DNA from 4 places in the Exiguobacterium sp. AB2 genome. Region 2 is predicted to be linked to each of the others. Evidence: riboswitches for the same ligand, from Rfam matches in the RefSeq annotation. Region 2 holds a riboswitch; each other region holds the start of a gene.
The links. A riboswitch is a leader RNA that binds a small molecule or an ion and turns the genes downstream of it on or off. The one in region 2 is predicted to bind thiamine pyrophosphate.

Region 1 (7,934 bases), on a different contig from region 2:
TTGACGTACTACACGTCAGCGGCCATCACGGAGCTCATCTTCGTGGAAGGACTCGGTTACGACGGGATCAGTTGGGCCGTTCCGTTCTTCGGATTCGTCATGTTGATCGCACTTGGCATCGACTATTCGATTTTCCTCCTCGACCGGTTCCGCGAAGAATCGTTGAATGGCATGACAGTACGTGACGCACTCGTCCACTCGATGACGAAGATGGGGACGGTGATCATGACCGCCGCCGTCATCCTCGCGGGCACGTTCGGGGCGATGATCCCGTCAGGTGTGCTCAGTCTTGTCCAAATCGCGACAATCGTCATCACCGGGCTGTTGCTATACGGGTTGATCGTGTTGCCGTTACTCATCCCGGCCATCACCGTCTCATTCGGTGACGGGGTGTGGTGGCCGTTCAAACCTAAAAAGAAAGACGAGTGAACCGAGCGGACATCTCACGTGTGAGGTGTCCGCTTTAGCGTATACATTCAGCGCGATTCGGGAACGTGGTATAAGATGAGATTGCATTTCATAATGAGGAGGAAACAGCTATGGAAATCACAATCACCGCGATATTAAAGGCACATCCAGGGAAAGAAGAAGCGTTACGGCAAGTGCTCGATGAGGTCATCCCGCCGTCGAGACAAGAAGAAGGATGTTTAACGTATGTGCTCCATGAGTCAATCGATGAACCAGGCACGTTCGTGTTCTATGAGACGTATCGGGACGAGGCGGCACTCGACGCACATATCAACTCCGACCATTATCAAGCGTACCGAAAACAAGCTGAGACGCTGCTCGCCGTCCGTGATGTGTATCGACTTCGTGAAATCTGAAAGGAGAACATCTAATGATTACGCAACCGATTATCCCGTGCATTTGGTTTGAAGGTGACGTCGAGGCGATTGCGGAGTGGTATGTGTCGAAGTTCCCGGATTCATTCGTCGACTATACGACGAAACTGACGGATACACCTTCCGGGGAGACGACGGTTGTGACCGTCTCGCTGGCGGGACAGTTCTTTCAACTGCTCGGGGCGGGTCCGTTGAAGGAACGCAACCCGTCCATCTCGTACATGGTCACGTTCCCGACGTCGGAAGAAGTCGAGACGCTGTGGAACGAGCTTATGGAGGGGGCAGAGGTGCTCATGCCGCTCGACACGTATGACTTCAGCGAGCGCTACGGCTGGTTGAAAGACAAGTACGGTGTCTCCTGGCAAATCATGCATAGTGGCGGGATGGACATCCAGACCGTGACCCCGTGCTTTTTGTTCGTCGGGGACGTCTTCGGCCGCGCTGAGGTGGGCATGAACGACTGGATTTCCATCTTCCCAGATTCGTACGTGCTCGAAGACCATCTGATTCGTTACGAGGCGACGGACGGTCCCGAGTTGGAAGGGAAGCTCAATTACGCCCGCTTCGTCTTGTCCGGACGCGAGTTCGTCGCCATGGATAGCGCGGAGGACCATCAGTTCGCGTTCAATGAGATGCAGTCGCTGATCGCGTTTTGTGAGACGCAAGCCGAGATTGACGAGTACTGGGCCAAACTGTCGGCCGTCCCGGAAGCGGAACAGTGCGGCTGGCTCCAAGACCGGTATGGTGTCTCCTGGCAAATCGTGCCGTGGGAGATGGAAGAGATGTTGATGACCGGAACAAAGGAGCAGTTGGCGCGCGTGACCGAGGCGTTCTTGCCGATGAAAAAGATCGATGTGGCGACGCTCCGGAAAGTCTACTAAAAACAAGCCGTCCCGATTAGTCCGGGGCGGCTTGTTTGTCGGTTTGTGTAAGGGCGGATAAGGCGTCTTTTTCGACGATGATGTCGGAAAGGCGTAACTGGTCGGCCGCTTCGTCAATATACGGCGCGCAGGCGTCGAACGGGAGCGGGTCTCCTGAATCGATTGCATAACACGTGCCGGCCCCGAACGGCTTCGTCAAATCCGGGTCGAAGTAGACATCGTCGTAACGGAACGAGCCGTTTCGGAACACGGTCAAGTTGGGCTCGTCATCGAGAAGCGAACTTCCGAGCATATAGCCGGGCGTCATCCCGAGCAACTCGAGGATGGTCGGGGCGAAGTCGAGTTGACCGCCGCTCGCTTGCATCACCTCGCCATGCGCGAGCCCGGCTGGTTTGATATAGAGCGGTACTGCCCGGTCGAGCGTAAAGACCTCGGTGACGGATATGGCCCCTTCTTTCTCGGCCATCTCGTCGCCGGGGGCGGTCAACCCGTTGTCGTGGTCGCCGTAAAACACAACGAGCGTGTCCTCCCACATGCCGTTCGCCTTCAACGCGTCGACCATCGACCCGACGGCCGTATCGACATAGTGGACGGTGTGATAATAGTTTTGGAGGAGCGGGTCGTCATAGCCGGACAAGTCGAGCCGTTTCTCGCGGTCCGGGATGTCATACGGCGTATGGCTCGTCAAGGCGACGACGAACGAATAGAATGGCTGCTCGAGCGTCTCCATGAAACGGACGGACTCGGTCAAGAAGTCTTGGTCGTTGAGCGCCATGCCGATCACTTCACCGTCTGGGTAATCCTCTGCGGAGAAGAAGTGATTGAAACCGATGTTGTCGTAAAAGTTGTCCCGATTCCAGAACGTCTTATCAAACGCATGCATCGCCGCCGTGTCGTAACCGGCCGCTTTCAATCGTTTAGGCAAGGCGTCGAACGTGTGGTCGGCGTACTGGGTGTAGACAGATCCCGACTTGACCGGGTAGAGCGACGTGTTGACGGTGAACTCCGCATCCGATGTCCGGCCCTCATGTGTCTGCTGATAGACGTTCGGGAAATAAAGCATCTCGTCGCGGAGCGCGTTCAAACTCGGTGTCACGTCTTGACCGTTGATGACTTGGCCAATCACGGACGCCTGAAACGACTCGAGTTGGACGACGATGACGTTCGTATCGGACGAGGCGCTCACGGTCGCGGGAGACAAGGCGGCGACGTTGGATTGGTCGACGTCAGTCAACGACTTCCCGAGTCCGGCTCCGTCACGGATGCCACGCGCCGCGTCTAAGCCGTGATAACCCCAAAATCCGTATTTATAGTACTCACGCATGTTCGAGATGGTCGTCCGGTCGTCCGGTGGATAATTGACGTAAAGTGGGACGCTATACAGCACGACTCCGGCCAAAAAGCCGATCCCGGCCATCCGCAGCCCTCTCGTCTCACGAATCGGGTGACGCTTTTGATACATCACGAGTGCCCCGAAAACGAGTAAGTCGGCGAAAATGAGGAAATCGGTCGCCTGAATCAACGTCAAGAACCCACCGCCGACGTCACCCATCTGGCCGGCATCTGACAAGAGCGCGACCGACAAGACGTTTCCGAAATAGCGGTAATACCAAGCGTCCGAGATGAGCAGGGTGCTATGTAAAAATAGCGAGGCAAGGAGGATCCATCTGCGAACGTTCGGTCGAACGAGTAACGCCCAGCTCGTCATCATGAGAATCAGACCGACGTTAACGAGAAAGAAGTGAAATGTGAATGCACTCGTCGTCAGCGCGCTAAATAAATAAAGCTTCAGGAGCGAGAGAAGCAAGTAGGTCCAATAATCGAGATATTTCATAAAGCGCCTCCAAAAACCAAGTTGGTTAAGTGTTCCTGTTTTCAAGTGGGCAAAAACATCGAGGTGTACAAAAAAAGCGAGGCGGAAAGCCTCACTTGATTAAAAACGTGTCCCGAAGTTCAATGATGGTGCCTTCCGGAGCTTTTAATTTACTTAGATAGCCGTCGACGACGAAATAGATGTTGCCGCCCTGTTTCGGTAAGAACGGCACCCCGAGCGCTTCGAGCCGTCTCACTTCTGCTTCGAGGTCGTCTACGTACAAAGCAAAATGGACGGGACCGGCCACATGTTTCGAATAAGCGGTTAACGTCTCGTCTTGCTTTGCCGTCTGGAGTTCGATATAAAAATCGCCGAGCTTGAACCAGCTGTTAAACGCCCGTGTGTGAAAGTCAGACGATTCCTGAACGAGTTCGAAGCCGAGCGCTTCGTAAAATTGTTTCGACGCTTCATAGTCGGGCGTTTGGATACAGAGATGGTGAATTTGTTTCATCGTATCCCTCCTTTCTTTTAGTTTAGCGAATCGCTATAGATAACGGAACTTTTCTTGGGTAAGGGGCGTATAGGACACGGGGAGGTGAAAGGATGGATACCGATGTGTTGACGATTCAACCGATTGATGACACGAACCGGGAAGCCGTCATCGGCTTAACGGTTGCTACGGACCAGTCTCGCTTCATCGAAACGAATGCGGAATCACTCCGCGAGATGGAAGTCGACGTCAAATACGCCTGGACGTGCTACGCGCTTTGCCTTGACGAACGACCAGTCGGCTTCATCATGATTGGCGCGGAGAATAACATCGATCGCTACGTTTGGCTTGACCGTTTTATGATAGACGCGCGTGAACAGGGAAAGGGGCTCGGAGCTCGCTTTCTACAGTTGGCGCTCATCTTCATTCAAGACCGATTCGACGTGGATGACATCGTCCTCAGTTTACACGCGGCAAATGAACCGGCGAAGCGGTTTTATCAGCGAGGTGGATTCGTCGATAGCGGCCGCATCGACGAATGGAACGGAGAAGCGATTTGGGTGTATCACGTCAAACAGGGACAACCGTTATGAGGCGGTCGTCCCTGTTTTCGTTGTGGTCGCTTTAACCGAATTCCCGGCCATGAAAAAACAAAGGATGGCGATGAAGCCAAAGAGCGGAATGAACCCATTTTGCGTCAACAGATCCATGACGGTCGGTTCCTCTGGCCAGACGCCTGTCGCGACCAAGGCGTGCCAACGCGTATACGCTGCGATGCGCTCCAATGTAAATAAAAGGGCGGTGATCACAAGAGCGGTCGCTCCAATCATCGCGAATTGTAATCGAGTCAAGGTAGTTACTCCTTCTAAACGAGATAACCTTATTTTACCATTTGTTCGGATAAAAGGCAGAGGCCAAATGACTCAATTATTGTTTGAGAGCAGGACGCAATTGCTTAACGCGAGCGAGCACAATCCAGCCGAGTAAGGCGCCGGTCACACTCGAAGCGAGAAAGGCCGGGAAAAAGAAGAACGCGCCGAACTCAGACCCCATCAAGATTTTCGCGTAAGGCACGGCGATGAGTGAGGCGATGACCCCTGTGCCGATCACTTCACCGATTGCGGCGAAGGCGACGCGGTTCGTCTTCATATAGAAGATTCCGGCGAGAAGTGCACCAATCATGCCGCCAGGAAACGCGAGTAGGGAGCCGGTACCGGTCATGACCCGTACGAGTCCGGTCACAAAGGCGACGAGGACGGCACCGAGCGGGCCGACGGTAACAGCCGCGATGACGTTCACCATATGTTGGATCGGGAAAGCCCGGGCGACTCCGGTCGGAATCGAGATGAACAGTGAGCCGATAATCGCGATGGCGACGAGCATGGCCATCCAAGTGAGTTGTTGAATACGCATAAATGAGTCTCCTTTCAAAATGAAAACGCCACTTCTCCAAAAGGAAAAGTGGCGTGGAACAGACGAATCCCATGCCACTTCCCTACGCTGGTATGAGCCAGATCAGGTTCAAAGGGTCCGGCGTTTGCCGTCTCAGCCCGAAGGCTCCCCTAGTGGTCGTTTATTCGTTTAAGTATAACATAGTGTCATCATAAGCGTTCGATGATTCATTCGTTCTTCTCGAGCAGATGTTTGTAATCCGTTTCGTTCCAGAACAGTGGCGCGATGGACTCGGGCCCTTTAAAGATTTCTCCGTCTCGGTCGTAGACGATGGCATACCCGCTCTCGACCTCAAATACAATCAAATCCGCGGTCACTTCGGTCACGCCGTCCCCGGCGATGATGACATCCTCAAGCGGCTCGCGGGCGATTGATACGCCCCATTCGTCGAGCTCGACGATGAGCGCGGACGTATAGGCGTGACGATCGTAAATCGATTGAAACGCATCTTGCGTCAACGTGACGTCTTCCGGTGGGGCGCTCGTCCCATATTTCCGTTTCTCGATTTCCTCGACGAACTGTAAGAACGACGTTTCTTGCCAAAAGAGCGGCGCATTCGCTTCCGTCCCGTTCGCAATCCACCCGTCCTCGTCTTCATACACCGTGGCGTACGTTCCATCGTCGAGTTGGAACGGATAGACGTCTGCATAAGTGTGGTGGATGCCGTTACCAGTAATGACGACCCGTTCGAACGTCTCACGATATGGCGTGAGTCCGTTCGCCTCGAGGGTTTCAAGTAATTTTTCGGCGACTTCGTGTTGGTCGAAGACGTCCTTGAAGTCCTCCCGTGTCCATTCGCTCATGATTTCTGGCCCAGGTTCGTTCGAATCCGCTGGAATGACCGGCTTTTCGATTGGATCGGTACAGCCTGCGAGTAACAGTAGGCCCAACCCGAATATAAATAAACGTGTCATGCTGCTCACCCTTTAACCATACAAATTTTACCTATTATGAAGAAGCGTAGCATGGATGGAAACGGATGAGAACCTATACACGTTTTCGTTGGGGGTGTAGTAAGGCGTGAGGCGGTCAGGTTCACTGAACAGAATCTGTACGACTGAACAGGGAACTGTCGGATTTTGGCGAACTGTTAAAGCAAACGAGCGATGAAGGAGCGAGTATGATGCCAAAACGAAAATTTGCCAACCGACGTGACTGGGAACGGATTCTTGAACACCGCTATGCCCAGATGGACGTCCATGACGAGCATTTCTCAGGGACGGTCGCCCTATTTCAAATCGATGCAGTCCGGGCCCCACAGTATAAACAACATAACGGAGAGGAATTCATCGTGGCCGATGCGGGTTATGCATGGCTTCAATATTTCCCGGACAACGAACCGTTCGGGGTGACGGTCATGTTTGATGACGCAGGCCATATCGTGCAATGGTACATTGATATCGTCCAAGCGATTGGCTATGAGGACGGAATTCCCTATATGGACGACTTGTTGCTCGACATTTTAGTCTTCCCGAACGGGGACATCGTCCGAAAAGACGAAGATGAATTCGAGGAGGCGAGGTTGACGGGCGAATTGACACCGGAACTCGTCGTCAGCGGCTGGCGTGATTTCGAACAGACGCTCGACCGCATCGAACGCCGCGACTTCGTCTACTTTGACCTTGCACAAGGGCATTACGAGACGTTAAAGCAAATGCTTTGAACACGCGGCTTCCTTTGATACAGTGAAAGAAAACTGTAGGGGGATCAACTATGAGACAGATTGACATCGATACGTGGCCACGAAAGAAGCACTACGAGTTTTTCAAGGCGTTCGCCGCCCCGCACTTTAACGTGACGGCAACGCTCGACGTCACAACATTACATACGCATGCGAAGACGACCGGACAATCGTTTTTCAAGCTGTTTTTGTACGGTGTGGTCAAGACGGCGAACGCGATTCCGGAGTTCCGATACCGCATGCGCGGAGAGACCGTCGTCGAGCATAACGTCGTCCATCCGTCATTCACCGTCATGATGGACGAGGATGTGTTCAACTTTTGTACCGTCTCGTTTAAAGAGTCATTCCCAGCGTTTATGGAGACCGTTGCGACGCGAATGGAAGAGGCGAAGCAAAACGTCTACGTCGGAGACGAAGAGTCGGATGACTTGCTGTTTATCACAAGTGTGCCATGGGTGTCGTTCACAAGTATCAGTCATCCCATCAACGATGAACAGCACGATAGCGTCCCACGCATCGCTTGGGGAAAATTTACGACAACGGGAGACCGGATGATGATCCCACTCTCCGTCCAAGCCCACCATGCGCTCGTCGACGGGGTGCACGTCGGCCGGTTTTATGAGGAACTTCAGACGTGGCTCGATGATTTGAGCGATTTACAAGTACCGGTCCGCGTCGAGGAGAAAGGACTCGACGAAGCGATTCGTCTCCGCGAGAATGGCGAGCTCGAACGAGCCAAACAGTTGCTCCTCATGTTGCTCCGCCAAGACGAGAA
Region 2 (7,934 bases):
AGCGATCATGATGCAAGACGACGAGCGCCGGACCACCGCCAGATAGTTTCAGTGGGAAGCCGTTCAACTCGGTGATTTCAATCGTACCACCACCAATCGAGATTCCGACGATTTCAAACGTCCCGTCCTCATCTTCGAGATGGACGCGGGCCGTGTTCGGATGGTCCGTCAATGCATCGCTCGTCTCGAACCGGACCTCGATTCCGCGTTCGCGAGCGATGTCAAGCGCTTGTGGGATGCGCAAATCGAACGTATCGAATCCCATGATGCCGCCGACGATGGCGACATCGGTCCCGTGTCCGCGATACGTGTCGGCAAAACTACCGTAAAACGTGATGCGGGCGACGCGCGGTTGCCGACCGAACAACTTCCCAGCCATGAGACCGATCCGGGCGGCACCGGCCGTATGCGAACTGGACGGTCCGACCATGACCGGACCGATGATATCAAACACACTGCGATATTTCATCGCATTTCCCCCTTTCAAAAAACCCTACCTTCATTATACAGAAGGTAGGGCCGAGATACAGCTTATTCCACACTAAAAATATAGGAGTAGAGCGGTTGCTTCCCGTCATGAACTTCGATTTCAATCTCATCGTTCTTCGATTCGATATAAGCCGACAGTTCCGCGACGTCTTCAGCCGATGAACCTTCTCCTGTTAAAATCGTGATAATCTCATCGTCTGCATCGATGAGCGCGTCGACGAGTTGTTTTGCCGCTTCGAGACTCGAAGCCGACGAGGCGACGATCTTCTTCTCGGCAATGGCCATATGGTCGTCTTTCCGAATCTCGACACCGTCAATACTCGTATCACGGACGGCGTACGTCACTTGGCCAGACTTGACCGCACTTGCCGCCGATTTCATGCCTGACTCGTTCGTCTCGACGTCCGCCTCTGGATTGAAGGCGATTGCCGCTGCGAGTCCTTGTGGGACCGTCTTCGTCGGGATGACCGAGACACCGCATGGGGCGACCGAAGCTGCTTGCTCCGCTGCCATGATGATGTTTGAGTTGTTCGGGAAGATGAAGACGTGCTCGGCGTTCGCCGCTTCGACCGCCTTGACGATATCTTCCGTCGATGGGTTCATCGTCTGCCCGCCTTCGATGACGTGTGCTGCTCCGAGTGAGCGGAACAAGTCGCTGACGCCTTCACCCATCGCAACCGTGACGATTGCGTATGGCGCTTTTGGTTTCGGAGCTGTCGCTACTGGAGTCGGTTGGACACCGTGTTGGTTCGCGCCGTGCTCTTCTTCGAGAATCGTCGAATGCTGCTGACGCATGTTCTCGATTTTGACCGCGACGAGCTCGCCGAAACGTTGTCCTTTCGTGATGACGTCTCCTGGCGTCTCGACGTGGACGTGAACTTTGAGCAATTCTTCGTCGGCGACGACGAGGAGCGAGTCTCCGAGTTCAGACAGTTCGTTCCGGAACGCATCTTCATTGAACGGTGCGTCTTTCAACTTCTCATCTTGGAAACGAACCATGATTTCCGTGCAGTAACCAAATTCGATGTCTTCGGTCGACATGAATCCTTGGGCCGCATGGGCGTGATGTTCGGCTTCGATGAGCGCGTCCATGACTGGTTTGTGCGGTTTTTCAAGTTCTTTCCCTTCGAGCGTGGCAAGGAACCCTTCATAGATGACGAGTAACCCTTGTCCACCAGAGTCGACGACGCCGACTTCTTTCAATACCGGAAGCAAGTCCGGTGTGCGATCGAGCGACGCTTTCGCCTCGGCGACGATTCGCTCCATCAACTCGTTGAAGTCACTTGTCGACTCGGCCGCGACGAGTGCCTCGTCTGCCGCTTCACGGGCGACCGTCAAAATCGTTCCTTCAACCGGTTTCATGACCGCTTTATACGCCGTATCGACACCGCGTTTGAGCGCCTCTGCGAAATCGAGAGTCGAGAGTTCTGACTTGCCTTCAATCGACTTGCCGAATCCACGGAATAATTGACTTAAGATGACGCCTGAGTTCCCACGCGCCCCCATCAATAACCCGCGCGCAAATTTCGCCGACACGTCGGCCGCGTTCTCCGTGTTGAGTGCCGCGACTTCCTTCGCTCCTGACGTCATCGTCAAGTTCATGTTCGTTCCTGTATCCCCGTCTGGGACCGGGAAAACGTTAAGCGAATCCACGTAATCCGCATTTTGACTTAAGTTGGCTGCTCCGTTTGCAATCATGTTCGCGAGCACCAATCCATCTAGACGTTTTAAACCCACACCAAATCCTCCTCCGTTTCCGTCAGTCATTCGTCAGCCGAACGCCTTGGACGAATATGTTTACTGACGAAACGTTTAATCCTAACGTTTCACCGAGCGTGTACTTCACGCGACTTTGCACGTTGTATGCCACTTCTGACACTTTCGTACCGTAGCTGACAATAATGTGCATGTCGATATGTACATCATCACCATCTTGTCGTACGACGACTCCGCGCGCGTAGTTCTCACGTTTCAATAGTTCCGCGATTCCGTCTTTCAATTGAGCTTGAGACGCCATGCCGACGACTCCGAAACATTCCATCGCCGCGCCACCCGCGAGTGTTGCCACGACGTCGTTCGTAATGTCAATATTGCCATATGTTGTCTTCATATCAATTGCCATATGGAGTAGCCTCCTTCATTCGGAATGATTCCTTCACTACATTCTACAATATCTACCTCGTTATTTAAAGGACCTGCTCTTAAACTCGGTCAATTGTGGTCGTAACCCTCATCCATTATTAAAATCCTTACCAGTAATGTCAAGTTTTTTCTTGTCATACTATTATTTTCTAGTTGCATCGGGAAAAAACCCGTGCTAATATAAACGAGTGTCTATTAGGACGAACCCACATAAAAAAGGAGGGGAAACGCATGGCACGTAAATGCTACGTAACAGGTAAATCACCTAAGTCAGGTAACAACCGTTCGCACGCACTCAACAAGACGAAACGTACTTGGGGTGTAAACGTACAAAAAGTTCGTATTCTCGTTGACGGTAAACCGAAACGCGTTTGGGTTTCAGCTCGCGCTCTTAAATCAGGTCTCGTTGAACGCGTATAATCTTATACACGAACGAAACAAATCCCAGCGGCATGCGCCGATGGGATTTTTTTTGTGCTTATTTTTTGACGTACAAGACGAGGACCATACCGTCATGTACGACGAGTTCTGCCGTTTTTGCGTCCCACTCGTTTGAAATCGTCAACGCCTCGTGGCTGACGACGTCGTGACGGTCGAGCGGGTATTTGACGCCACGGATCGTGACGTTCGCCCGCTTCCATGGAATGAGCGACAAATAATGGTCGTCACGCCGCGCAAGCGCGTGTCGGCCCTCCCGTGCGAGAGAGACGATTTGGCCGTCGGCATAAAGACACATCTCCGGGTAAGCCTCGAGCAACCCGATGTTCCCGAGCGTCATGTCGAGCCTGCCTCCGAGCGCCCCGTAGACGAGCATCTCGTCAGCCCCATGCCCGCGTGCCGCCTCGAGGGCGATCTCGAGGTCGGTCACGTCTTTTTCAGACGGATAGCGTAACGCCTCATCCGGTACGACTCCCGTGAACGAATCGAAGTCGCCGACGACGAGGTTCGGTTCAATCCCTTGGGCGAGGAGCGTCGCGTAACCCCCGTCGACGGCGATGACGTAATCGACGTCGTCGGGAAGAGACGGAACGGGTGACGGACTAGCCGCCACAATCAAGACACGCATTAGCGGACGTCCCGCGTGGCGAGCGTCGCGAAGCGCGGCGCCGTCGTGAACAAGAGCACGAGCACAATCGTCGCAATCAAGAAGGACGGGAGCATATACGTCATGTTATAGCCGAGCGAATAGGCGACGACCGGCCCTTCCGCATATTGGGCGAAGAAGACGATTCCCGACAGGACGTGCGCGGCGTAACGGAGGAGCGAACCGAGGAGCGCCCCGAGCACCAAATAGAGGACGAGCGTCTTTTTCGAACCGTCTTTGGCGGCCCGTTTCACTTGTCCGGCGAAGACGCCCGCCATCCCGACGAGGCCATACGCGAACGTGTAGTCGACTAAAAATTGGACCGGCGTGAAGATGTAGGCGCCGAACAGCAGTTGGAGCGTCCCGACGAGCGCGCCGGTCGCGAGACCGCCTTTTAATCCATGGCGATACGCCATCACGAAAATCGGCAACATGACGAGTGTGATCGACCCACCTTGCGGCATCCGATACGGCATGAGCAAATCAAAGATCAAGGCGAGCGCCGAGAAGAGTGAAATCTCAATCAGCGCCTGTAGTGTTAATTTTTGTTTCATTTTCCATTTCCCCCTTTATCGTAAAGAACGACAAAAAGCAGCATGACGTAAACGCCATGCTGCTTGGATTCGCAACGTGCATTTTCGCCACATCCCTACGTCCGTGTGAACGGAACAGGTTCAAAGGGTTAGCGCATGCCTCTCAGCCACAGATGTGACACCCCTTGCGACAATATTTGTTGTTCTATCCTCGATTATACACGAGATGCGTTGCGAATGCCATCGATTGCTGCTTTATAGTCCGGTTCGTTGTAAATCGCCGAGCCCGCAACGAGGACGTCGGCCCCTGCGTCGATGCACAGTTTCGCCGTCGTCGCGTTCACGCCGCCATCAATCTCGATTTCAAAGTCGAGCCCACGTGCTTGACGCATCTCGCGGAGCGCCGCGATTTTCGGGACGACCGACTCGATGAACGCCTGCCCCCCAAAGCCCGGGTTCACGGTCATAAGAAGCACCATGTCGACGTCTTGGACGACATGTTCAATCGTACTGATTGGCGTATGCGGGTTCAAGACGACCCCACTTTTCGCCCCGGCCGCCTTGATTTGTTGCAAGACGCGATGTACGTGATTCGTCGCCTCGACGTGGATCGTGACGATGTCCGCTCCGGCCTTGATAAAGTCCTCGACGAACCGTTCCGGCTGATCAATCATCAAGTGGACGTCCAATACCATGTCGGTCTTTTGACGTAAGCTCGAAAGGACAGGCAAGCCAATCGAGATGTTCGGGACGAACTGTCCGTCCATGACGTCAAAATGGATATAATCGGCCCCGGCCGTCTCGACCGCTTTCACTTCTGCTTCTAGGTTGGCGAAGTCCGCCGCTAAAATCGATGGTGCAATTTTAATCATCAGTTCAGTACCTCCGTTGTCTATCGTTCATCTCTTCCATAAACGTAACATAGTTGTCGTAACGAGTGGAAGCGATTTCGCCCGATTCGACGGCCGCCTTGACGGCACAGCCCGGCTCGTTCACGTGGGCACAGCCCCGGAACTTGCAGTCGTCATGTCGTTCGACGAACTCGGGGAAGCACCAACGCAACTCTTCCGCTTCGAGCTCTTGTGGGAACTCGAGGCTCGAGAAGCCAGGCGTGTCGGCGACGAGACCACCGCCGAGTTGAATCAGCGTGACATGACGCGTCGTATGCTTTCCGCGGCCGAGCGACTTCGAGATTTTCCCGGTCGCAAGCTCAAGTTCAGGCGCGACGGCGTTCAGCAGTGAACTCTTCCCGACACCGGTCTGGCCAGCGAACACGCTCGTCTTCGCCTCGAACAAGTCCCGTATCGCCTCGACCCCAGACCCTCTCTCTGTCGACGTCTCGATGACGTCATAGCCAATCGACCGATAGAGCGAAGCCGCCTGTTCAATCGCTTCCATCTCATCCTCATTCAGCAGGTCCATCTTCGTCAACACGATGATCGGATGAATCTGTTTCGATTCAATCAAGACGAGAAAACGATCGAGCAAGTGATACGAGAAAGCCGGTTCCTTCACCGAGAACAGTAAGAACGCTTGATCGATATTGGCGATCGGTGGTCGGACGAGGTGGTTCGACCGCTCGTCGACGGCTAAAATGTAGCCGGTCCCGTCTTTTTGATCTTGAATCTCAACATCGTCTCCGACGACCGGCGAGATGTTGCGATTACGGAAATTTCCGCGTGCACGACAGCGAATCTCTTGCTTTGTTTCCGTCATGACATCGTAAAAACCGCCTTGTAGGCGAATGATCGTTCCTTTCATCCTGTTTCCTCCTAGAAAAAGAGGTGACGCGCACGCCACCTCTTTGTTATTGTGCATCCTTCGCTTGGGCGTACGTGACCGAGTCGGTCCGAACGACTTCCCCATCGACTTCAATCGTCGCCGTCCCGACTTCGTCAGGCGCGATGACGAGCGTATAGGAGTATGTCGTCGTCTCCGTTATCTTATCACGGAGCACTTCAATCTCGCCACGCGCATCGACCGTCCGAATGACGACCTCGACGGGCTCAGGCGTCTCGCCTTCTGCCGGTGGTTCGATCTCTACGCTCACTTCTCGTTCGATGGACGCATCCGTCGGTTCGACACCGAGCGAGACGATGACCGTCAATTCCGTACCTGGGTCAACGGCCGTGCCTGCTGTCGGCAGCTGGCGGATGATTTGGTTCGAAGGTACGCTCGTCGAATACTCATCACGCTTGACGATTTTCAAGTTGTTTTGTTCGGCGTACGTCGTCGCTTCTTCGAACGTGTAACCGGCCAAGTTGGCAAGTTCGATTTTATTGCTGCCCGTCGACACGACGAGCGTGACCGTCACTTCTGACGGGACGACTTCTTCGCCCGGAGCGAGCGATTGTGAGATGACATCTCCGTTATCGACCGTCTCCGAAGCTTCTTTTTGGATGTCGATATCCGTGAAGTCCAAGTCCTTCAATGTTCGCTCTGCCGCCGACTGGGACAACCCTTCGACGTCCGGCATCCGGACCGTCTCTTTCCCTGCCGAGACGACGAGCGTGACCGTCGTACCGCGTTTTGGCTTCCGTCCGGCCGGTGGATTTTGTGAAATGACGTTACCAGCTTCGATGTTGTCACTGGCCCGTTCCGTCACATCGACGACGAAGCCCGAAGCCTCGAGTTCTGTCGTCGCCTCGTCTTCAGTCATTCCGACGACGTCAGGTACGACGGCCCGTGACATCTCGTCTGCGACGACGTACGCCCCGATTCCACCGCCGATGAGTAACAGCGCGAGCAATAACCAGAGCCACCATTTGCGTTTCTTCGGCTTCTTGGCGTCCGGTTTCGGCTCGACCGGTGCGACCGGTTTCGACGGCTGCTCACTCGGTGGCGTCGTCTCTTCCGCGACGACCGGTGCCATGACGAGCGTCTGGTCGAACGCATCTTGTTCCGCATTCACTCGTTTCGACTCGTTCGCGCGCGCCGGGTCGAGAGAAGTCATGCAGTCTTTCTTGAATGAGGCGACCGACGTGTGTCGTGCGCCTGGCGATTTCGCGAGCGCCTGCATGATACAGTTCTCGAGCGCTTGCGGAATCTTCGGGTTCAAATCCATCGGTCGAATCGGGTCGTCTTGCAGATGCTGAAGTGCGACGGCGACCGGCGTCTCTCCAATGAACGGAACACGTCCGGTCACAAGTTCGTACAACACGGCACCGAGCGAATAAATATCCGATTTCTCGTCGGCGAACTTTCCACGTGCCTGCTCTGGTGAGAAGTAATGGACCGAACCGAGCACGGACATCGTATGCGTGAGCGTCGCGTTCGACATGGCGACGGCGATTCCGAAGTCGGTCACTTTCATGTTGCCGTTTTGGTCGATCATCATGTTTTGTGGTTTGATGTCGCGATGGATGATTCGGTTCGCATGGGCGTGGTCAATTGCATCACAAATCTGTCCCATGATGCGTAACGCCTCTTCGACAGATATGTATTCTTCTTGCAAATATTGTTTCAACGTCATCCCATCGACATGTTCCATGACGATATAATAGATGTCTTGCTCATCCCCGACGTCATAGATGGCGACGATGTTCGGATGGTTGAGGCTAGTTGCCGCGTGGGCTTCTCGTTCGAACCGTCGGATAAACTGTTCGTTATGCGAGAATTCAGATCGTAACACTTTGATGGCGACAGTACGGTTCAAAATCTCATCGTGGGCCCGATAGACATTTGCC
Region 3 (7,934 bases), on a different contig from region 2:
CACATTCGTTGGCGAACGAAAACAGGAAATCAAGTGGAAATAGCGAATACGAACGAGTGAGCAAAGGAGGAATCAACATGACTGAACCAAACCCATTTTTCGAACTCGATATCGAGACCGCCCATCTCGGATATAAGGAAGGAACGTTCACCGCGCGTGACGTGACGGCCTACTATTTGACCCGAATCGCCGCATTGAACGACAAGCTGAGAGCGGTCATTCAAGTGAACCCGGACGCTCTGTTCGAGGCCGAGGCGGCCGACCGGGCGTTCCGACGTGGTGATCGCTTGCCGCTGCTCGGCATCCCGGTACTGATTAAAGACAACGTCGAGACGGCCGGTCAGATGAAGACGACGGCTGGGGCCGTCGCCCTCGCGCATCACTTCGCCGGCCGAGACGCCCACCTCGTTCAAAGTTTACGCGCGAGCGGGGCCATCATCCTCGGGAAAGCGAACTTGTCCGAGTGGGCCAACTTTTTGACCGAGGGGATGCCGAACGGCTGGAGCGGGGTCGGGGGCCAGACGCTCAATCCATATGGGGACAAGCTCGATGTCGGCGGGTCGAGTTCAGGTTCGGCGTCCGCGGTCGCGGCGAACATGACGCTTCTCGCCGTCGGCAGCGAGACGAGCGGCTCGATTATCCATCCGAGCGTCCATAACGGCATCGTCGGCATCAAGCCGACCGTCGGTTTGATTAGCCGGAGCGGCATCATTCCGATCTCCCGGTCGCAGGACACGGCCGGCCCGATGGCACGAACGCTCCGGGATGCGGTGCTTGCCCTTGAGGCGATGGTCGGGGAAGACCCGGCTGACCCGGCGACGACGCACCTTCCGGCCGGTCCGCCGTATCGGACGTGTCTCGATGAACGCCAAGCGGTCGGGATGCGCGTCGGGATCGTCAAGATTGATCTGTCGGAAGAAGAACAGGCGCTCTATGATGAGGCGATCGCCTTGCTGAAACAGAGCGGCATCGAGGTCGTCACTGTCGAACTGCCGTCGACAACATCGCTCGACCAAGGCGATATCCTGTATCATGAGTTTAAGCTCGGAATCGAGGCGTATCTAGCCTCGACGACGCTCTCGTATAAGACGCTTTCGGATTTGATTAACTGGAACAGCAGCCATCCGGAGACGATTCCACACGGACAGAAGACGTTCGAGAAAGCGGACGAACAATCGGGCCGCTTGATTGAGGCCACCTATCTGACACGTCGCCTCGACGACGTCCGTCACGCCAAGACGGACGGCATCGACCGACTGTTGGCCGAGCAGGCGCTCCATGCGCTCGTCTTGCCGCACGACTTGAACTATGACATGGCCGCGAAAGCCGGTCACCCGACGATCACGATTCCGTATGCCGTGAAACAGAGCGGCGCTCCGTTCGGGTTATCGTTCACGGGGACGAGTTACGCGGAGCGCGATTTGATTCGCATCGCCTACGCGTTCGAACGTCATGTCACGCGGCCGCTCCCGCCGTTGTAAGAACGTTGCACCCGTCGACGCGGTCCGCTACAATGGGAATTATGCGGATTGAAGAAAGGACAGATTGCAATGAAACCATCTATATACGGGCTGACGTTTGATCAGCTTACGGACGTCTGTGTCGATTTTGGATACAGCGCCTATCACGCGAGACAGATTTGGGACTCGCTCTACATCGACCGGGTCAAGTCGATGGATGCCATCAACGTGCGAGATGAAGTGAAAACAGCGCTCGCGGAGCGTTACGTCATCTCGACACAAGAGTTGTTCGTCAAACAAGAGGCGGGCGACGGGACGGTCAAATTCTTACTTAAACTCCACGACGGCCACTATATCGAGACGGTGCTCATGCGTCACAAATATGGTCGTTCGGTCTGTGTCACGACACAAGTCGGGTGCAATATCGGGTGCAGCTTCTGTGCGAGCGGTCTGTTGAAGAAGACACGCGATTTGACGGCAGGCGAAGTCGTCGAGCAGATCATGACCGTGCAACATTACTTGGACGAAGTCGGGGAAGGTGCCCGCGTCAGTCATATCGTCGTCATGGGAATCGGGGAGCCGTTCGACAACTTCGATCACTTAGTCGATTTCCTTCGTGTCGTCAAAGACGAGCGCGGTCTCGCCATCGCGCCGCGGAAAATCAACGTCTCGACGAGTGGGCTCGCCGATAAGATTTACAAGTTCGCCGACCTCGATTTGCGCATCAACTTGGCGCTGTCGCTCCACGCGCCGAACGACGCGCTCCGGACACAGATCATGAAGATCAACCGGGCGTTCCCGCTCGACAAGCTCATGCCGGCCATCCGTTATTACGTCGAGAAGACGAACAAGCGAATCACGTTCGAGTACATTCTTCTCTCGAAAGTGAACGACTTGCCGGAACATGCCGAAGAGCTCGCTGACTTGATCGCGGACATCAATGACAAGTCGTACGTCAACTTGATTCCATACAATCCGGTCAACGAGCATATCCAATATGAGCGCAGTACGTCGGAGGACATCATGGCGTTTTACGACATTTTGAAGAAACGTGGCGTCAACACGGGTGTCCGTCTCGAACACGGGACCGACATCGATGCGGCCTGCGGACAGCTCCGCAGTAAACATATGAACGTGGAAGGTGCCAAATAAGTCGATTCTCCCGCTAACCTCAGCGGGAGTTTTTTTGTTGACGTCCGGACGCAGGACAGGATAAACAATTTTCAGAAATAGGACTAGAGACGTCCGGTCTAGGGAATAGTCTTTTGACATCACAGGAGAGAGTGGAGGCTATTTAATGGAAAACGTGAACGCGACATGTTGGATTCGAGTCAGAAATACGCTTGGGGAAGGGCCGTGTTGGGACGCTGAGTTGAAGCGATTCTACTGGGTCGACATCGAAGGGCACACGCTCTGGTGGTACGATGAGAAAGAAGATGAGCTCTCTTCAGCCGATATGGGCCAACAGATCGGCTTCGCCGTTCCGAAAGTGACGGACGGTGTCATCGTCGGATTGAAGGACGGTATCTATGAATGGGACGAGTCCTCAAAACAACTCGACAAGCTCGTCGAACTCGATGATGCGGACGGCGTGCTTCGATTCAACGACGGCAAGGCCGACCCGTACGGACGAATCTTTGCGGGAACGCTCCATTTGGAAGACGAGGAGAATGAGGCCACACTCTATCGGTTGGACCGCGACGGCACGACCGAAGAGATGCTCACAGGTCTGACCTTATCAAATGGTCTGACGTGGTCACCGGACCACAAATGGTTTTATCATATCGACACGCCGACCGAGACGGTTCGACGTTATCCGTACGACTTGTCGTCCGGTACGTTTGGGGAAGGGGAGGTCGTCGTCGAATTTAAGGATGAGGACGGCTTCCCTGACGGCATGACCTCGGACGAAGAGGGTCATTTATGGATCGCCCACTTCGCCGGCGGTCGCGTCTCGCGCTGGAACCCCGAGACGGGCGAGAAAGTGCTCGAAGTCATGGTGCCGGCGCCGAACGTGACGTCATGCTGTTTCATCGGGGACGACTTGAAGCAACTCGCCATCACGACCGCGCGTGAAGGGATGGATGACGAGGCGCTCGAAACGTATCCGGATGCCGGGTCGGTGTTTAAAATCGATACGGAAGTGAAAGGGATGCCACTTTATCGTTTCGGACGTTAAGGAGGGAGAATCATGGTGAAACGCATGCTCGTTCGCGTAGGAATCGGTCTCGCGCTCGCGGCGGTGGCGCGAGTCGGGGTGAAGAAATACCTCGACGACCGCGAGACGAACGATCATTCTTACCTCGAACCGAAATGGGACGAGACGCCGAGCGTCGACGCGGACAAAGATGAGGATGAGGTCGGCTTGACGCAGCTCGATTCGATCTATCGGGCCGAGTGGCAGGCGAACGCTTATCCACGCTCAGAGGCGGAACGGAAAGCACTCGAAGAATAGCCATGCCTGAAACACGCTCCGTGCGAGCGTGTTTTTTTGTTGACAAGATGGTCAATCCCGTTCATTATCTAAAAAGTAATGATTACTATTTGGGGGCTGTTAATGATGAAACGAATTCCAATCACCGTGTTGTCAGGCTATCTTGGGAGCGGCAAGACGACGTTAATGAACCATATTTTAAACAATCGCACCGGCAAGAAGTATGCCGTCATCGTCAATGATATGAGCGAATTGAATATCGATGAGCGTTTAATCGAACAAAGTGGATTTTCGCGGACCGATGAGAAGCTAGTCGAGCTGTCGAACGGTTGCATCTGTTGCACGCTCCGTGAAGACCTCCTCGAGGCGGTCCAAGAACTCACGAACGACCGTGAACTTGACGGGATCATCATCGAGTCGTCCGGAATCTCGGAACCGATTCCCGTGGCCCAGACGTTCACGTATGCCGATGACGCGCTCGGCATCGACTTGACGAGCCGTGTCTATATCGATGCGATGGTGACGGTCGTCGATGCTTACCGTTTCTTGAAAGATTTCAATTCCGGTGAGTCGCTCCATGAGCGGAAACAAGCAATCGATGAGACGGATGTCCGTGAAGTCGTCGACCTGCTCGTCGACCAGGTCGAGTTCGCCGACATCATCGTCCTGAACAAAGCCGACCGGGTGTCGGAGGCCGAACTGAACGAGATGGCCGGTCTGCTGAAGACGCTCAACCCGTCTGCAAAACTATTGACCTCGGTCCATTCGAACGTCGACTTGACCGAACTGCTCGACGTCAACCTGTTCGATTTCGAGCAGGCGATGCATTCGGCCGGCTGGATCCAAGAGCTTGAGTCGGAAGAACATACGCCGGAGACCGAAGAGTACGGCATCAGCTCGTTCGTCTATCGTCGCCGTCGTCCGTTCCACCCAGCGCGACTTCATGCGTGGATTGAGCAGTTCCCTGAGGAAATCGTTCGGGCAAAAGGATTTTTATGGATTGCTTCGCGTAACGACCTCGCCTGCTTGTTCTCGCAGGCCGGATACGCCTCGACGCTCGAGCACGCCGGGCGGTGGCTCGCGACGCTTCCGGAAGAGGAGCGCCGGCTTATGTTCGCGGCAGAACCGGAGCTCGCTGAAGACTATATCGAGCCTTACGGCGACCGCCAAACCGAGCTCGTTTTAATTGGACAGCGAATGGACCGTGCGCGTGTCGAATCGATGCTTGATACTTGCCTGTTGACTGACGAAGAGATGGCGCTCGACTGGGCGACGCTCCAAGACACGCTTCCAGGGAATGGCGTTGTCACTTTCTCATAAACCGTTTACAAATCGAAATTGGTCGTCTATACTGTTCCTTGCATGAACAAACCGCATACATTGGACTACACTAGGGGTGCTTCGGCTGAGATGTGAGCATGGCCCCGATCCCTTATGACTCGATCCGGGTAATACCGGCGTGAGGAAGTGTGGCACTTTTTCTGATGGACTTTAATTGGACGAGTGGCCGCATTCTCATGGATGCGGCTTTTTTCGTGCATACAGATAAAGGGGGAACAGAACATGAACAACCAATGTGGAACGAGCCCGATTGTCGGGTTCCGCTTTACACTCAGCCCGATGACGTCCGATTTCGTGAGCGTCATCAAAGACGCACTGAAGGAGACGGACTTACAGAACGTCTGGCGCCATACCGATGACGTCTCGACGGTCATCCGGGGACGGAGTGAGCACGTATTCGATGTGGCCAAGGCCGTCTTATCTCATGCGACGAAGTCGGGGGTGCACGTCTCGATGAGCGGGACGTTCTCGGTCGGCTGCCCTGGCGACACGACGGGGGACAACTTGCTCGACGTGACGAACGAGCCGGCGAACGGTTCGGTCGAAAACCAATACGTCTCATCCCAGTTCGCACTCTATCCGCTCGGGGACGCGGAGTATATGGACATCATCTATGAAGAGATCGACTTCGCGAAAGCGCGCGGTGTGTTCAATGACTCGATGCATTACGCCTCCGGCATCCATGGCGACATCGAGCCGGTATTCTCGTTTTACGAGGCGACGTTCGACCGGGTGCGTGCGAAGACGAGCCACGTCGTCATGACGGTGACGTTCAGTGTGAACAGTCCGTCACATGAGGGACAAAACAATGCTTAAGTCGTGGAAATTAAAGGAGATCGTCTTGTTGTCGATATTATCGGTCGTCTTCGCCGTCGTCTATTTGGCGTTCGTCCACGTCGGAAATTTATGGGCTGGGCTGATTGGGCCGATCGCCTACGAGTGGATTTTCGGGATTTGGTTTATCGTCTCGATTATCGCCGCCTATATCATCCGTAAGCCCGGTGCCGCCTTTTTGTCGGAAGTGCTCGCGGCGACGATTGAGATGATGATTGGGAACGCAATCGGGCCACGCATCATTCTCGTCGGGATCATTCAAGGACTCGGGGCCGAGGCGGCGTTCGCCGTCACCGGGTATAAACGATATGACCTGTGGGTGCTCATGCTCGCTGGCTTCGGTGCTGCCGTGACGAGTTTCGCCTATACATACGTCATGGGCGGCCTCGCGGCACTCAGCCCGACGTACGTGGCGACGATGTTCGCCCTGCGCGCCACGAGCGGGATGCTCATCGCAGGGCTCGGTGGAAAGATTTTGAGCGACTTGTTGCTCAGGACGGGTGCGCTCGAAGGCTACGCGCTCGCACGTCAAGGACGCGCCCATGGTTGAGGCGGAGCAGTTGACGTTTCGTTATCCCGGCAAGTCGACCGACGTATTGGCAGACGTCACGCTCACGCTCCGGGATGGGCGGACACTCATCAGCGGGTCGAGTGGGTCGGGGAAATCGACACTGTTCGCCATGATGAACCGGCTCTATCCGGACAACTGTGACGGCATCGTGACCGGAAGGCTCGACTTGTTCGACCGGCCGTATGACACGTACGCGGCCGGCGAGGTGAATCGTCGGGTCGGCACCGTGTTCCAAGACCCCGACAGTCAGTTCGTCATGCAGACGGTCGAGGAAGAGCTGATCTTTACGCTCGAAAACTTTCACGTCCCCCGCGAGGAGATGATGGGGCGCGTCGAGATGATGTTACGGACGTTGCGGCTCGACGATTATCGACATCGCTACATCCATGACTTGTCTGGTGGCGAGAAGCAGCAAATCGCCGTCGCCTGTGCACTGATTGGCCGTCCGGAATGGCTCCTCCTTGATGAACCGCTCGCCCATCTCGACCCGGAGACCGCGGCTCGGTTCGTCCGTTGGCTCGACGGCGTCGCCCGTAGCGTCAACGTCGTCGTCATCGAACATCGCCCGTACGTGTGGGGCGATTTCTTCGACCGGCAAGTCGAACTTATGGAGGGGCGAATCGTCTACGATGGACCGTTCGAGATGCGCCCCGACTATACGTTCGCACCGATTACGAGCGAAAAAGGGGAACACAATTTATTTCACATACCGAATTTAAAACGAAAAGAATTCGAACTCGCAGCGAGTGACTTGACCGTCGCCGAGGGAGAGGTCGTCGCAATCCTCGGTCGTAACGGGAGCGGCAAATCGACATGGCTCAGGAGTCTCGCCCGGAACCATCGCGACGTCGGGCTCGTCCCGCAATCGCCGGCACACCTGTTCGTCACGAGCGAGGTGGCGCACGAGCTCGCGTACGGACACGATCACCCGATTGAAGACGTGTTGACGCGGCTCGGTCTCGAGCGATTACATGACGCCCATCCGCTCTCGCTCAGTCACGGACAAAAGCGCCGACTCGCGATTGGCGTGATGTTGCTCTCTAGGAAACGACTCATCGCGTTCGATGAACCGACCGCCGGACAAGACGAGGCGTCGCTCGGTGCGCTTTATGACTTGATGGAAGAGCGGGCACGTGACGGTCAGGCCGTGCTGTTCGTGACGCACGACCTCAACTTCGCCCGGGCTGCGAACACGTATTATTTAATGCACGATGGGAAGTTGAACGGTCCGTATGACGCATCGCTCTGGGAGCAGCCGGAACTCCTTCAGGCCCATGGGTTATGGATGGAGGAG
Region 4 (7,934 bases), on a different contig from region 2:
TGCCAAAACGCTCTTTCCGCCGACGGCTTGGATATATGAAGATTTGAATGAAATTTATCGTGATGCGAAACGACCGAAAGAGCAACTCGCTATCTTGAAAGAGTATGTGCATCACTTCCCGGAACGCATCGAGGCCCATCTCATGCTCATCGATTTCTATTATGAGCGGGAACGTTGGGCCGAGGTGAAAGCGGTCATGTTTATGATGCAAACCCAATTCTCGCTCGAGGACGTGCCGTACGAGTATCGGCTGCTATTTGAAGAATGGAGTGACACGACATCATGGAAAAACGAACTGTAATCTCATTCTCGCTCTTCATCGTCTTATTTCTCGTCATCGTCGGCGCGATTCAATACTTACGGATCCACTCGTTGCACACGCTGTTGCCGGGTATCGCAGAGCAGCGAATCGAGATTGACCAGATTCAAGGCGGAGAAACGGCTCAGACCGGCCAACATCGCCTTCAAGTCTATCTTGTCCGTGACGAAGAAGAATTGGCCGTTCAGACGGCTGAAAATATCCTATATGGGCTTCGCTATGCGAAAATCGACGTCCAAGAAATCACACCGGAACAAGTCGGGACGGTGACGCCCTCGCCATATACGATTCTCATCTTCACGGGAGAACGGACGACACGTTGGCCGCTCATCGAGATGAAACAATTTGTAAAGCAAGGCGGCAACCTCATCTTTGGCAACCGGTTTAAAGATGCTGCCTTCAATGAGCTGACAGGGATTGAAGAGATTGGGGAGTTTGTGCCGGACGTGTACGGCTTGAATTTCGAGGAAGTGATTTTCCCAGGCTACGTCGACTTGAATCCACCGGAAGATCTGTTCGTCCACAGTGTCGTCGATTTTGCCATCGCAGACGACGCAAACGTCTTACTGTCGGCAGAAAGGTTCCCTATCCTTTGGGAATATGCGGTCGGCGATGGGAACGTGCTCTATTGGAACACGACCATCACCAATCAAAAGATGACGCGTGGCCTATTCGTCCAAACGCTCGGCACGTTGCCACCGGCGTTCGTCTCCGCACAGGCCGCCATCAAGCTCATGTATATCGATGACTTTCCGGCCCCGATCATGAGCGGGAAAATGAAAGACGTCTCGACGACGCCGCTCGACAAATCGGTCAAAGACTTCTTTGCTGAAGATTGGTGGGAAGACATGCTCCGAATGGGCGAAGAAGACGACTTGATTTACACCGGTGCGATGATTGGCACGTACGAGGAAGAAATGGAACTCGTCGATGAAGAGTTGATTAGGCGAGGCGAATTCCCGATGCTGTTTTTCGGTCGTAAGTTATTGGCAAGCGGTGGAGAAATCGGTTTACATGGCTATAACCATCAATCGCTTGTCACGGCTGATGAGCCGATTGACCCGACGTACGGCTATATCCCGTGGAAAGATAAAGACGAGATGAAGCGGTCGCTTCTTCAAGCCGAGTCCGTGTTCGCGAACTATTTCCCGGCTGAGACGCTCAAATCGTACGTCCCACCGTCGAACGCCTTGAATCGGACCGGCGTCGATGCGATCGCTGAAGCGTTACCTGAACTGCGCACAATCGCGTCGCTTTATACCGGGGAACCAGAGAACGGGGATTTCGTGCAAGAGTTCGAGTTCGATGAGACACACCCTCACGTCTACCACTTTCCACGTGTATCGAGCGATTACGGGGAAGAGCGCGGTTCGATTTTCCAGATGGTCGACGCGATTGCCAATTTTGGCGTCTTCTCGCACTTCATTCACCCGGATGACGTTATCGACCCCGACCGGGCACTTGGACGTGATTGGGACACGATGTTCGCCAGTCTGAAAAAAATCAATGACGACGTGAATACAAACTATCCGCACCTGCAGTCGTATACCCAGCATTACGCGACGGAAAAGCTCATCACCTACCAAGCGGCGGACGTGAATATCTCGTTTGATGACGGGACTGTCTACTTGTCAGGCGAAGGGCTCGTCAATCCGTCGCATTTCACGGTCCGGCTCAAGTCCGGACAATCGCTTGAGACAGGTACGTTCGACTTTGGGACGGTCGAACAAATGGAAGCGGATCGCCCGCTCTACTTGGTCACATTGACGGCGGCGAACGCTCAGATTGCCATCGAAGGAGGCACACCATGAAGATTGGACTCGTGTTAGAAGGGAGTTATCCGTACGTGAGCGGAGGGGTGTCGAGTTGGACCCAGACGCTGATTGAAGAGATGCCGGATGTGGAGTTTCAAATCATCTCCATCCAACCGACCGTGAAGCGTCCCGAGGACATGAAGTATGTGTTGCCGGAAAATGTGTCTGGAATCACGCATCTCTATTTGAACGAGTCCGGTGTGAAGGGGAAAGGACGGATGAAACTCGCACCTGAGGAAGAGCGGAAGCTGTCGGATTGGCTGATGTTGAAGAGCCCGAATCGACAGGCACTCGGGATTATCGGGACGCGAGTCCCCTCGAGTGAGGCGTTTTTCGCCAGTGAGTTTTTCTGGCACAACGTCAAGACTGCCTATTCTGAAGAGATGAACGGTGGATCTTTCATCGACTACTTTTGGATGTGGCAAAGCATGTACATGCCGGTGCTTCGCGTGTTGCATCAGCCGCTTCCTGACGTCGATCTCGTCCATTCCGTGTCGACCGGTTACGCCGGGATGGTCGCCTCCTATATGAAGGAGACACAAGGCATCCCGTTCATATTAACCGAGCATGGCATTTATTCCCGTGAGCGGGAAGAAGAGATTCTTCAGTCCTACTGGATTCCGGCTCCGTACAAGCCGCGCTGGGTCCGTTTCTTCCACCACTTGTCACGCGAGGCTTACAATGCGGCCGATGAGATTATTACGCTGTTTGAACGGAATCGTGAATATCAGGAATGGATTGGGGCACCGAGCGAAAAGACGAAGATTATCGCCAACGGCATCGCCGATCGCCACATCCGTCCGGTCATCGAGCCGGTCGAGCACGACGTGTTTCAAATCGGGGCCATCGTCCGTGTCGTACCGATTAAAGATTTAAAGACGATGATTTATGGGGCGAAGATTTTACAAGAACGGCGCCGCCTCTTTAAACTGACGATCATGGGCCCGCTCGATGAGGACGAAGAATATGCCGAGGAATGTCGGTTGTTGATTGAACAGAGCGGTCTGACGGATTATGTCGAACTTGTCGGGAAAGTGAATGTGCAGGAATGGTTACCGACGTTCGATTTGTTGCTACTGACGAGCATCTCGGAAGGGCAGCCGCTAGCCGTCCTAGAAGGGATGGCTGCCGGTATCCCATGGGTGGCGACAGACGTCGGTGCCTGTTCGGAACTTTTATACGGACGCTCGGACGACCCGTTCGGTCCAGCCGGGTTCATCGTGCCGCCTGTCCACCCGGAAGCACTCGCCGATAAAATCGAGTGGATGATGGATTATCCGCGTGAACGGATGCGCTTCGGCAAGAACGGCCGCGAACGCGTCCGTCAATATTACCGGTTGCAACAGTTCGTCGACCGGTATAAAGCAATCTATGAAGCGAGGAGGGAACAGTATGGCGGGCATCGGGTTTAAGCTACAGAAGTTGTTTCAAGAAGACTACTATTCATCCCGGCTGAAGGCGTACACGTTCTCCGGTCTCGTCACCTCAGGACCTTGGCTCATCGTCATTTTGGTCGTCGGGACGATTCAATGGCTGGCGTTTCAAATGCCGATGCTCTCACTCGAGGAACGGACGCTGTTTATGTTGTCGGTATCTTATGCGTTCATCTTCTCGCAAATCTTGTTCAGTTTCCAACAGCTCGTCGTCACGCGTTACGTCGCCGATTTGTTTTACGAGAAGAAAGCACACGATATTTTTCCCGTCTTTACCGGAATGCTGAAAGTGACGATGCTCGCAGCAATCATCATGTACAGCATCTTTTGGATGATTTCACCGCTCGATTTTTTGTATAAGCTCGTCTTGTTCGTCTTGTTCATGACGATTAACGTCATTTGGGTCATGTTCTTATTTTTGAGCGCTGCCAAGTTTTATCAGGCGATCGCGTACAGCTTTTTACTCGGCGGTTTTATCGCGATTGGCGGCGTGTTCTTGATTAGCCGCATCCTAGTGGACCCGACGAGCTTGGAGCTGCTGCTCGGCTTCACGGTCGGGATGCTCGTCACGCTGTTCGGCTTATTCTTTGCGATGCTACGGACGTTCCCGCTCCGCTATGCGACGAACGAGTTTTCCTATTTCCGCTATTTTGATCTCTACCCCGATTTGTTCGCCATCGGCGTCTTGTACGTTCTTGGCATTTGGGTGACGAACTTCATCATTTGGTTCGGGGAGGGGCGGACCGTCGTCGCGCAATCGTTCGTGTTCAACCCGTACTATGACACGGCCGTATTCTGGTCTTATTTGACGATCGTGCCGACCCAGCTCTTGTTCGTCGTCGCCGTCGAGACACGCTTCTATGAACGGTATCGCACGTTCTACGGCCTCATCAACTACGGGGGCGCTTTGCATCAAATCGATAAAGCGAAACAGACGATGACGACCGTCCTAAAGAACGAATTGATTCGTCTCGGACGAAGCCAAGGCGTCGTCACGTTGTTCGCCATTCTCATGGCGGGTGTGTTCGTCGGCTGGATTGGCGTACCGGAAGAAGTCGGTCAAATCTTTCGGATGACGACGCTCGCCGCTTTCGCGAACGCGATGATTCTCGTCTTGACGTTACTCCTTCTCTATTTTGAGGACCGGCGCGGGGCACTCTTCGTTAACTTGTCGTTTTTCACAGGCAACGCACTCTTCACGCTGGCGCTGTTACCGCTCGGCATCGATTGGTATGGCGTCGGGTTTGCCGTCAGTACGACCATCACGTTCTTTATCGCCGGTTTGCGCTTGATGTATTTCATGGGAAAAGTCGACTATTACGTGTTTGCGTCCTCGAATCGACGCAAGCTCGGAATCGAGCGCTTCTCACAGATGGGAACGGCATTGAATCGTCGCTTCTCGCGTTGAAGGGTTCCTATTTCAGCGAAAGATTGATATGATGTGTCCGAAGACGACCGAATTTCATAATGTTTGCCACTAGGGGAGTCGCATGACGCGGCTGAGATGGAAGAGGTCCAGACCCTTTGAACCTGATCTAGTTCACGCTAGCGGAGGGAAGTGGGCGAAACGACTTTTCTCACGCTGTATGTCCGACGCCGCTTCCGTTATGGGAGGCGGCGTTTTTTCATACAAAAGGAGGAGTTCATCATGACGTTCACCCAACACATCCGACAAGAAGCGGATACTTTGTTCCAAGCGAGTTTTGACCACCCGTTCGTCCGATCACTCGGCGAAGGGACGCTCGACGAGGCGAAGTTTCGCCACTATGTTCTGCAAGACTCATACTATCTGAACCAATTTTCGAAAGTGCAGGCGAGAGGGGCAATCGTGGCGCAAGATATGGAACTGTCGAGCCGTTTTTTGACACACGCGCTCCACACGATCGAGGCGGAACACGCGTTACATCGTGAGTTCTTCACGATGCTTGATGTGACCGAGGAAGAGCGACGTACGTTCGAGCCGGCGCCGACCGCATATGCGTACGCGATGCACATGCAACAAGCCGGACCGACGCTCGGGGACGTACTCGCAGCGATTTTACCGTGCTACTGGGTGTACTACGAGATTGGCGAACGATTGAAAGATGCAAAGCCGGAGCATCCGATCTATACGGCTTGGATTGCGACGTATGGGTCGGAATGGTTCCGCGAACTCGTCGAAGAACAGATTGAACGGCTCGACCTGTTGGCCGAGCAAGCGACAGAAGCCGAACGCAAACGTTACCGTCAGTTGTTCTTGAAGAGCTGTTATTACGAAGTGGCGTTTTGGCAGATGGCCTGGACGCTCGAGACGTGGGACGTACCGGTGGAGGTGAGCCGATGAAACGCGATTTGTGGGATAAAGTACGGGCCGAGCGGCCGCTCATCCATAACGTTACGAACATCGTCGTCGCCAACTTCTCGGCGAACGGATTGCTCGCGATCGGTGCGTCACCGGTCATGGCGTCCGCTGTCGAGGAAGTAGCGGAAATGGCGACGGTGAGCGATGCGCTCGTGTTGAATATCGGCACGCTCGATGCGACGACGGAAAGGACGATGATTCGAGCGGGACAAGCGGCGAACGCTGCAGGACGTCCTATCGTCTTCGATCCGGTCGGTGTCGGTGCGACGGCGTTTCGACGTCAAGTGGCGACTGCAATCCTCGAGCAGGTTCAGGTGACGGTCATCCGGGGGAACGCCGGTGAGATGGCGACATTGATTGACCGGACGGCGCACGCGCGCGGGGTCGACGCGGGAGAAGCGTTGCAAGACGTGACAGACGTCGCGCGCGAGGCGGCCAAACGGTATCGCTGTGTCGTCGCCATGACCGGAGAGACGGACGTCGTCAGTGACGGGGACGTGACGATTGAAATCAAAGGAGGAACCGAAACGATGACGCGGACGACCGGGACCGGCTGTCTGCTCAGCGCGGTCGTCGGCGCCTTTCTTGCGGTCGAGGCTGACGCGATGACCGCGACGTCGACGGCGCTCGCCGGGTACGCCCGTTGCGGGGAACTCGCGACCGCACGTGCCGAGGGATCGGGCGATTTCCCGATTCATTTCTTGAACGAGCTTGGGAAGATGACCGCGGTCGAACTGCCGAGCGACCGGATTGAGGTGGTGTCATGAAGCGCGCACAAGCGTTGACGATTGCCGGATCTGATTCGGGCGGCGGCGCCGGCATTCAAGCCGATTTGAAGACGTTTCAAGAGCTCGGTGTATTCGGGACGAGCGTCTTGACGGCAGTCACGGCACAAAACACACGTGGTGTGCATGGCGTCGAAGCGGTATCGGCCGAATTGCTCGCGCAACAACTCGATGCGATCGGCTCCGATTTTTCAATCGAGGCGTGCAAGACCGGGATGTTGTTCGATGCGAGTCGAATCGAGACCGTCGCTTCCGGCGTGAAGCGGCATGCGTTCAAACAGCTTGTCGTCGACCCGGTCATGATTGCAAAAGGGGGGGCATCATTGCTTCAAGACACGGCTGTCGAGGCGCTCAAGACGGCGTTGTTGCCGCTCGCGACCGTCGTCACGCCGAACGTGCCGGAAGCAGAAGTGTTGACGGGCTTGACGATTCGCTCATTCCAAGACCGTCTTGAAGCGGCGGAACGAATCTTGGCGCTCGGTGCGAAGGCCGTCGTCTTAAAAGGCGGTCATCTCGAGGGTGAACGTGCCGAAGATCTCGTCTTGACGGCGTCAGAGGCCTTTCTCGTCTCGGCACCGCGCATCGAAACGCTTGACACGCACGGCACTGGCTGTACGTTCTCGGCGGCGCTCACGGCCGAACTCGCCAAAGGCCGTCCGATGATTGAGGCGACCGTGACGGCAAAGCGGTTCATCCAAAGCGCCATCACGCATGGACTCGAAATCGGAGCCGGACACGGACCGACGAACCATTGGGCGTATGGGACGCATGGAGAGGAGGGTGTCACGCTTGAAACGATCACGACGAGCCGCACTCGCTGAACAGCTAGAGCTGTACTTCATCTGTGGAACGACGAACACAAAAGACATCTTCCAGACGGTCGAGACGGCACTTCAATGTGGCGTCACATGTTTTCAATTTCGCGAAAAAGGAAATGAGGCACTGTATGGAGATCAAAAAGAAGCGGTGGCCCGGACGTTGCTTCGACTTTGTCGCGCGTACGGCGTCCCGTTTATCGTAAACGATGATGTCGAGCTGGCGATGAAGCTCGACGCGGACGGGGTCCATGTCGGGCAAGAAGATGCGTCGGCCCGTCGCGTCAGACAGATGATTGGGGCGGACAAATGGCTCGGTGTCTCCGTCCATTCGCTCGAAGAAGCGGCGACGGCGATGGTGCATGCGGACTATGTCGGCATCGGCCCCATCTTTCCGACGGACTCAAAAGCGGACGCCGGGGAAGTG

Region 1: it holds a riboswitch for thiamine pyrophosphate, as region 2 does, so the genes downstream of both, thiW (energy coupling factor transporter S component ThiW) here and thiT (energy-coupled thiamine transporter ThiT) in region 2, are expected to answer to the same signal.
Region 3: it holds a riboswitch for thiamine pyrophosphate, as region 2 does, so the genes downstream of both, DI14_RS06035 (YkoF family thiamine/hydroxymethylpyrimidine-binding protein) here and thiT (energy-coupled thiamine transporter ThiT) in region 2, are expected to answer to the same signal.
Region 4: it holds a riboswitch for thiamine pyrophosphate, as region 2 does, so the genes downstream of both, tenA (thiaminase II) here and thiT (energy-coupled thiamine transporter ThiT) in region 2, are expected to answer to the same signal.

The regions. Positions count from the first base shown of each region.
Region 1 covers NZ_JNAA01000070.1:4,860-12,793, forward strand. The annotation lists gene DI14_RS09895 (MMPL family transporter) at 1-429, shown strand, start outside; gene DI14_RS09900 (putative quinol monooxygenase) at 540-824, shown strand; gene DI14_RS09905 (VOC family protein) at 839-1,723, shown strand; gene DI14_RS09910 (LTA synthase family protein) at 1,740-3,557, opposite strand; gene DI14_RS09915 (VOC family protein) at 3,649-4,047, opposite strand; gene DI14_RS09920 (GNAT family N-acetyltransferase) at 4,140-4,619, shown strand; gene DI14_RS09925 (hypothetical protein) at 4,614-4,877, opposite strand; gene thiW (energy coupling factor transporter S component ThiW) at 4,954-5,439, opposite strand; TPP riboswitch at 5,502-5,600, opposite strand; gene DI14_RS09935 (hypothetical protein) at 5,646-6,392, opposite strand; gene DI14_RS09940 (DUF402 domain-containing protein) at 6,602-7,141, shown strand; gene DI14_RS09945 (chloramphenicol acetyltransferase CAT) at 7,192-7,934, shown strand, end outside.
Region 2 covers NZ_JNAA01000102.1:85,337-93,270, forward strand. The annotation lists gene sdaAB (L-serine ammonia-lyase, iron-sulfur-dependent subunit beta) at 1-469, opposite strand, end outside; gene DI14_RS12295 (DAK2 domain-containing protein) at 532-2,226, opposite strand; gene DI14_RS12300 (Asp23/Gls24 family envelope stress response protein) at 2,249-2,611, opposite strand; gene rpmB (50S ribosomal protein L28) at 2,863-3,051, shown strand; gene DI14_RS12305 (thiamine diphosphokinase) at 3,110-3,697, opposite strand; gene thiT (energy-coupled thiamine transporter ThiT) at 3,697-4,269, opposite strand; TPP riboswitch at 4,345-4,444, opposite strand; gene rpe (ribulose-phosphate 3-epimerase) at 4,464-5,120, opposite strand; gene rsgA (ribosome small subunit-dependent GTPase A) at 5,125-6,009, opposite strand; gene pknB (Stk1 family PASTA domain-containing Ser/Thr kinase) at 6,056-7,934, opposite strand, start outside.
Region 3 covers NZ_JNAA01000042.1:11,677-19,610, forward strand. The annotation lists gene DI14_RS06010 (amidase family protein) at 78-1,481, shown strand; gene rlmN (23S rRNA (adenine(2503)-C(2))-methyltransferase RlmN) at 1,551-2,612, shown strand; gene DI14_RS06020 (SMP-30/gluconolactonase/LRE family protein) at 2,758-3,639, shown strand; gene DI14_RS06025 (hypothetical protein) at 3,652-3,915, shown strand; gene DI14_RS06030 (GTP-binding protein) at 4,021-5,214, shown strand; TPP riboswitch at 5,277-5,377, shown strand; gene DI14_RS06035 (YkoF family thiamine/hydroxymethylpyrimidine-binding protein) at 5,458-6,051, shown strand; gene DI14_RS06040 (ECF transporter S component) at 6,044-6,619, shown strand; gene DI14_RS06045 (ABC transporter ATP-binding protein) at 6,612-7,934, shown strand, end outside.
Region 4 covers NZ_JNAA01000067.1:60,271-68,204, reverse strand. The annotation lists gene DI14_RS09095 (lipopolysaccharide assembly protein LapB) at 1-301, shown strand, start outside; gene DI14_RS09090 (DUF2194 domain-containing protein) at 283-2,130, shown strand; gene pelF (GT4 family glycosyltransferase PelF) at 2,127-3,545, shown strand; gene pelG (exopolysaccharide Pel transporter PelG) at 3,526-4,974, shown strand; TPP riboswitch at 5,036-5,140, shown strand; gene tenA (thiaminase II) at 5,215-5,889, shown strand; gene thiM (hydroxyethylthiazole kinase) at 5,886-6,674, shown strand; gene thiD (bifunctional hydroxymethylpyrimidine kinase/phosphomethylpyrimidine kinase) at 6,671-7,513, shown strand; gene thiE (thiamine phosphate synthase) at 7,482-7,934, shown strand, end outside.